Linked DNA regions of Marinobacterium aestuarii. The protein of the gene in region 1 interacts with the protein of each later gene in a pairwise test. Links are inferred from orthologs where the notes say so. Each region holds a gene or a part of one and is shown on either strand. Other genes may lie near its edges. The genes, in order: kdsB and A8C75_RS16170.

Region 1 (3,317 bases):
CCAAGCCCGATACACTGCGCCAGGCCTTGCGCCAGAGTGCCGGTGAAGAGCGTGATCGCCCACTGCTGATTACCGCCGATGGCACCACGCCGCATCAGGCGGTCGTCACCGTCATGGATGTGGCCGGTCAGCTGGGCTTCGTGCACCTGAGTATCACTACCCGCGAACCGGGTTCGCCCTGATCAATGAGTGCCTTGATGCGGGGCTGGGTGCGAGGCTGGTATCAGGGAAGTCGCTGGCTGTGTGTACTGCGCCCGCTGGAGTGGTTGTTCCGTCATCTTGTGCTGCGCCGTCGCGCGCAGTATCTGTCCCATCCTGAGCTTGTCTGGCAGCCGCCGGTACCGCTGATCATCGTTGGTAATATCTCCGTAGGTGGAACCGGCAAAACACCGCTGGTGCTGGCGCTGCTGCAGTGGGCGCAGGCGGCGGGCTACAAGCCCGGTGTGGTGAGTCGAGGCTACGGCTCCAAAGCGTCGCGGTACCCCTGTCTGGTGGTTGCGGGCGCGAACGCGGCCGAGGTGGGGGATGAGCCGCTGCTGATCGTCGAGCGCAGTGGCTGTGCGCTGGTGATAGACCCGGACCGCGTCGCGGCGGCGAAGTATCTGCTGCAACAGACCGACTGTAATCTGATCATCAGTGATGACGGTCTGCAGCATTATCGCCTGGGGCGCAGCGTCGAAATTCTGGTGCTGGACAGTGAGCGCGGCCTTGGCAGCGGGCGCTGCCTGCCGGAGGGGCCCTTGCGCGAGCCGCCAGAACGCATGGATTCGGTCGATCTTGTTGTGGTGAACGGTGACGGGCCCTTTCGCCCTGTCGGTGCCCATATGATGCAATTGATGCCGGGCGCGCTGCGGGCGCTTGATGGCAGTGCCAGCCTGCAGGCTGCAAATTGGCCGGGTGCGCGGCGGGTGCATGCGCTGGCCGGTATCGGCAACCCGCAGCGTTTCTTCGACAGTTTGCGTCGGCTGGGATTTGACCCCATTGCCCACAGTTTTGCTGATCATCATGCCTTCAGTGCCGAAGACCTTGAATTTGGCGATGATCTGGCGCTGATCATGACGGAAAAAGATGCGGTGAAGTGCCGTAATCTGGCACCGGCGAACAGCTGGTATCTGCCGGTGGAGGCGCGGCTGGACACGCTATTTGAATCTGCGCTTGCGACGCAGTTAAATAGACAAGATTCCCCAGGGCCCGGGTTGCGGGTGTCTGATGCTATTTCAGGTGAGAGACAATGATGGATAAGAAACTGCTCGATATTCTGGTGTGTCCGGTGTCCAAGGCGTCGCTGCACTATCACAGGGAAACCGACGAGCTGTTCTGCAGTGCCAGCGGTCTGGCGTACCCGATCCGTGACGGCATTCCGGTGATGCTGGAAACCGAAGCGCGCAAGCTGACCGAAGCCGAGCGCGAGGCACTGAAAAAGCAGGTGCGCCCATGAGCTTCACAGTTATTATTCCGGCCCGTTTCGGCTCCACCCGTTTCCCCGGCAAGCCGCTGGCCGATATTGCCGGCAAGCCGATGATTCAGCATGTCTACGAGCGTGCCTGCCTGAGCGACGCGACGCGGGTGCTGGTTGCCACCGATGATGTGCGTATTGCTGATGCGGCCCGTGGCTTTGGCGCCGAAGTGTGCATGACCTCGGCGGATCATCCCTCAGGTACCGACCGCTTGCAGGAAGTGGTGGCGATCCTTGGCATGGCGGATGACGATATAGTGGTCAATGTGCAGGGTGATGAGCCGTTGATTCCACCGGCAATCATCAACCAGGTGGCGGCCAACCTTGCGGCTAACCCCCAGGCGGGGATCGCGACCCTGTCGGAGCCGGTGGATGAAATCGCCGGGCTGATGAATCCCAATGTGGTCAAGGTAGTGACGGATCGTTTTGGCATGGCGCTCTATTTCAGCCGTGCCACCATTCCCTGGCCGCGGGATTCCTTCGCCACTGCTGGCGGGCGCGAGCAGATGCCGGCCGGGTTCGAGTGGCAGCGCCATATTGGTATCTATGGCTATCGCGTGCGGTTGCTGAACGACTTCGTACAGTGGCCCCCGGCAGCGGTCGAGACCACGGAATGCCTCGAGCAGCTGCGCGCACTCTGGAACGGCGCCCGCATTCATGTGGCGGTCGCGGCCGAGTTGCCGCCGGCGGGTGTGGATACCCCGGAGGATCTGGAGCGCCTGCGGATCCTGCTCGGAGCCTGATTCCTACCTAGTGTTTTGTGGGCGCGGAGCCTGCATCAGGGGGAGTAGCAGCAGGGCGGCCAGGGTCACCCAGATCATGATCTGAAAATCCTGCAGGTACGCCAGTATCTGGGCCTCGCGCGTTACGGTGGCGTTCAGCGCGCCGAGCCCCGCCGGGCTCTCCAGGCTCCAGGCGCCGGTGTTGATGACCTGCTGCAATGGCAGGCTGAAGTCCGTGATATAGGTTGCGAAGGCGGCGTGGTTGGCTTGGGTGTTGTGGGCCAGCAGGGTGACCATCCAGGCGATGCCGATGCTGCTGCCGATATTGCGCATCAGGCTGAATAGCGCTGTGCCCTCGTTGCGAAATGCCGGCGCCAGGGTGGCAAATGCCAGGGTGCTTAGCGGCACAAACACAAAGCCCAGCCCCAGTCCCTGGGTGATACCCGTGCGTACCAGTTCCCACTGGCTGATGTCCGGTGTAAAGAACGTCATTTCCCACAGCGAATAGCTGATCAATACCAGTCCCAGTGCAATTTTGTAGCGATTGTCCGTGCCCTGCAGGCGCCCGGCTATCAGCATGGCAAGCATGGTGCCTATGCCTCTTGGGGCTAGCAGCAGTCCGGTGGTCATGACCGGGTAGCCCGACAGGTGCTGCAAAAAGGGTGGCAGCAGCGCCATGGTCGCCAGCAGGATGATGCCAACGGCGAAGATCATGATGAGCCCGACGCTGAAATTGCGGTCACGAAAAATACCGGGGCTGATGAAGGGCTGTGCTGCGGTGCAGCTGTGGACCACAAACAGGTAGCCGCAAAGCACTGTCAGCGAGAGCTCAAGCATGATTTCGGGCGAGTTCAGCCAGCCCAGCAGTTCGCCTCGATCAAGGGCCATTTGCAGTGCGGCTATGGTGAGGCCGAGAAAGGCAAATCCCGGCAGGTCAAAGCGACGCGTGCGATCGGTGGGGGTTTCGTCGAGAAACAGCAGCAGGCCCAGCCAGGCCAGAATGCCAAAGGGCAGGTTGATGTAGAACACCCAGCGCCAGCTGTAGTATTCGGTGAGGTAGCCGCCAAGCGTCGGTCCCAGTATGGGGCCAACCATCACGCCGACGCCCCACATGGCCATGGCGGAACCGTGCTTTTGGG
Region 2 (3,186 bases), 1.9 Mb from region 1 along the record:
GCCGCGCTTGTCTTCTCGCTGCACCTGCAGCAAGGACGGCAGCACTATGGCGAGGGTGCGGGCATGGTCGATATCGTAGAGAGCTGTCAGTTCGTGGCCGATCATGTGGGTTGCCCAGTCCTGCGGCACACCGGCGCCGATCAGGCCGTTGAGTGCGAGTGTTGCCACCCACATGAGGTTGGCGCGGGTCTCATAGTCCTGCGGCGTTTCCAGTGCTCTGGGGCCAATCTCGACCAGGGTCTGCAGCAGGCCTTCGGCAAAGCGATCCTGTGCCATGCCGCCGGCAGGGTAAGTGAGGTACTGCTCGGTAATGTGCACGAAGGCATCCACGACGCCGTTGGCGATCTGGCGCGGCGGCAGGGTATAGGTCTTGGTGGGGTCCATAACCGAAAACTGCGGGAATACATGCTGGCTGCGGAACGGGAGCTTGTCCTGGGTGGCTTTACGGGTGACTACGCCGCCGTTGTTCATTTCCGAGCCGGTGGCGGGCAGGGTCAGCACTGTGCCAAAAGGCAGCGCCCGTTCGATGCGCTGGCCACCGCTTTCAAGGATGCCCCAGGGCTCGCCGTCAAAGGGCACGGCGGCGGCGACAAACTTGGTGCCATCGATCACCGAACCGCCGCCGACGGCCAGCAGGAAGTCCAGCTTTTCACGCCGTACCAGGGCGACGGCTTCCATCAGGGTCTCGTAGCTGGGGTTGGGCTCAATGCCGTTGAATTCAAACACTGTCCGCTCGCCAAGGGCCGCGGTGACTTCGTCCAGAGTGCCGTTGTGGCGGGCGCTGTTGCCGCCCAGCAGAATCAGCACGCGGGCGGACTGGGGGATCTGGCTGTCCAGCTGGGACAGGCTGTCCTGTCCAAAGATGATGCGGGTCGGGTTGTAGAAACTAAAGCTGTTCATGCTTGCTCCAATTAGACCGGTCGTCTAATGATAAGGTAAAAAATAACCGCCAGCGGTATAAGGTGGCGGTGCTCTGTATTTTTAAGGGCGTGTTTATCGCGTGTTGTCGGCCAGCAGCCTGTCGGGCTTGGCCGGTCGTAGCGAGGGAAAGTCCGTTTTGAGGCAGTTTTTGAGCTCTTTTGAGGCAAATAGTGGTTCTATTTAACACTTGGAACGCAGTGTAAAGAACCGCTTTAGCGGGGTCGAAGACCGAGGAGCCTGCGACGAGTCAAAAAGAGCACGAAAAATGACCAAAGGCGGTTTTTCCGCAGTAGATCAGTGTTAAGTCCGACAGGCTGCCAGCCCCAGGGCCGCGCGGGTTGAGTGCATGGCGGTTTTAAGGGCGCTGTCATCGCGGCGGACCTTGGTCAGCAGGGTGGCGCCCAGCCACATCTGGTACAGGGCTTCCGCCAGCTGGTTGGATGACAGGCTGCTACTGACCGAGCCATCGATGCGGCCCTCTTCAATGCAGCGTGAGAGGCGCTCGACAATACGGCTGGTACCCTTGTGCAGGGCGCAGCGCATGGCTTCGGACAGATCCGACACCTCGCCGCTGAGCTTTACCGCCAGGCACTTGCCCACCGGATCCTCGGCCAGCTGTGTTTCCATCCACAGCGACCAGTAGCCCATCAGCCGCTGGGCGGCAGGCTCACCGGTATCCGTCAGCAGGCCATCGAGGCGGGCCAGGTAATCGCTGAAGTAAGCCTCCAGCATGGCCTCGCCAAACAGTTCCTTGGATTTGAAGTAGTGATAGAACGAACCCTTGGGAACGGCGGCACAGCGCAGAATTTCACTCAGGCCGGCGGCGGTGAAGCCCTTGTGCAGGATCACGGGCCTGGCGGCATCAAGAATATGCTGTCGGACGGTGCTTTGGTCGGTCATGGCGGTGATCCTGTAGTCAGTGGGGCGAGTCTACGTGTAATTAGACCGGTCGTCTAGCGCTGTTTTCAGGCAAGGTGCAGGGCGCAGGCGGGTGCCGGCAGGCGCTATTGCTGCGCCGAATCGCCTTCTGTGGCACGGCTAATGACTGGACTCTGTGCCACACTGATTCAATGAGTCGCGCTCCTGTGTGCAGCAAGATAGAGGGTGCGTATCGCGCAGGGACGCGGGTTACCGGGAGCAGGCCTTGGGTCCGCTTAGGCCCCGGGGCAGCTGTGTTTATTCTGTTTTTAAATGATATAGTGTCTGCTCGTGACGACAGGCAGAGTGTTTGTTGTCGTCAATGAATATGTTTGTAACTTGTTGTAAATGTTTGATTTTTGTTTATTGTCTAAGCTTATAACAATAAAACCGTCAGGCGCATTGTTGCTGATTTGGAACTAATCTGGGTGTGAGATTCAGGCTGTTCAGTGACGAGTGCTAATTGATGAAACAGGAGTCCGCCATGAAGAAGTCTCTCGCAGCAGTCGCGCTTATGCTGGCTGCATCCACCGGCTTCGCCGCCGAAGATTGCGGCAAGGTCACGATCGCAGACATGAACTGGAGTTCGGCGACACTGATCGCCAATATAGACCGTTTCATACTTGAACATGGTTTTGGCTGTGCCGCAGAGCTGGTGCCCGGCGATACCATGCCCACCACTACTTCCATGATGGAGAAGAGGGAGCCGGATATAGCGCCTGAGCTCTGGACCAACTCATTCCAGGCCGCGCTGGACAAGGCCGTGGCCGAGGGTCAACTGCAGGTAGCCGGCAAGGTGCTGTCTGAAGGTGGCGAGGAAGCGCTCTGGGTGCCCAAGTACATGGTCGACAAGGACCCGAGCCTGGCCACCATTGAAGGCGTAAAAGCCAACGCCAAGCTGTTTATCCACCCGGAAGATCCGGATCGCTCGGCCCTGATAGGCTGCCCGGCGGGCTGGGGTTGCCAGCTGGTGGTGAATAACCTGTACCGCGCCCTCAAGCTGGAAGACGCCGGGTTTGAACTGATTGATCCGGGTTCGGCGGCGGGGCTGGATGGTTCCATTGCCCGTGCCTATGAGCGTGAGGAGGCCTGGCTGGGCTACTACTGGGCGCCAACGGCTATTCTCGGCAAGTACGACATGGTGAAGGTTGATTTTGGCAGTGGGGTCGACAAGGAACATTTTCTGAGCTGCACCACCAAGGAAGACTGTCTTGAGCCCAAGGTGACCATGTGGCCCGAGTCGCCGGTGTACAGTTACACCACGTCGGATTTCGCCAAAAGCCACCCCAAGGAGTTTGAATACCTGGCCACGCGATCTTTCAGCAACGGCGATCTGAACAAGCTGCT

The links.
Region 2: the proteins of kdsB (region 1) and A8C75_RS16170 interact in binary tests that used the Escherichia coli proteins (3 or more experiments, as listed by UniProt). The link is inferred for Marinobacterium aestuarii from one-to-one orthologs.

Annotation. Positions count from the first base shown.
Region 1 is NZ_CP015839.1:1,815,685-1,819,001, forward strand. Bases 318-3,316 are described here. They hold kdsB (3-deoxy-manno-octulosonate cytidylyltransferase), read left to right. Parts: upstream 318-1,434; coding sequence 1,435-2,199; downstream 2,200-3,316. Other genes in these bases: lpxK (tetraacyldisaccharide 4'-kinase), read left to right, coding at 318-1,235; A8C75_RS08130 (Trm112 family protein), read left to right, coding at 1,232-1,438; A8C75_RS08140 (DHA2 family efflux MFS transporter permease subunit), read right to left, coding at 2,203-3,316. Also shown: A8C75_RS08120 (ExbD/TolR family protein), read left to right, coding at 1-182; more of lpxK, read left to right, coding at 186-317; more of A8C75_RS08140, read right to left, coding at 3,317-3,317. UniProt on the Escherichia coli protein: Activates KDO (a required 8-carbon sugar) for incorporation into bacterial lipopolysaccharide in Gram-negative bacteria.
Region 2 is NZ_CP015839.1:3,687,512-3,690,697, reverse strand. What follows is about bases 22-2,889. They hold A8C75_RS16170 (TetR/AcrR family transcriptional regulator), read right to left. Parts: upstream 1,822-2,889; coding sequence 1,222-1,821; downstream 22-1,221. Other genes in these bases: A8C75_RS16165 (ABC transporter substrate-binding protein), read left to right, coding at 2,324-2,889; A8C75_RS16175 (iron-containing alcohol dehydrogenase), read right to left, coding at 22-900. Also shown: more of A8C75_RS16175, read right to left, coding at 1-21; more of A8C75_RS16165, read left to right, coding at 2,890-3,186. UniProt on the Escherichia coli protein: Involved in response to both electrophiles and reactive chlorine species (RCS). Represses the transcription of the nemRA-gloA operon by binding to the NemR box.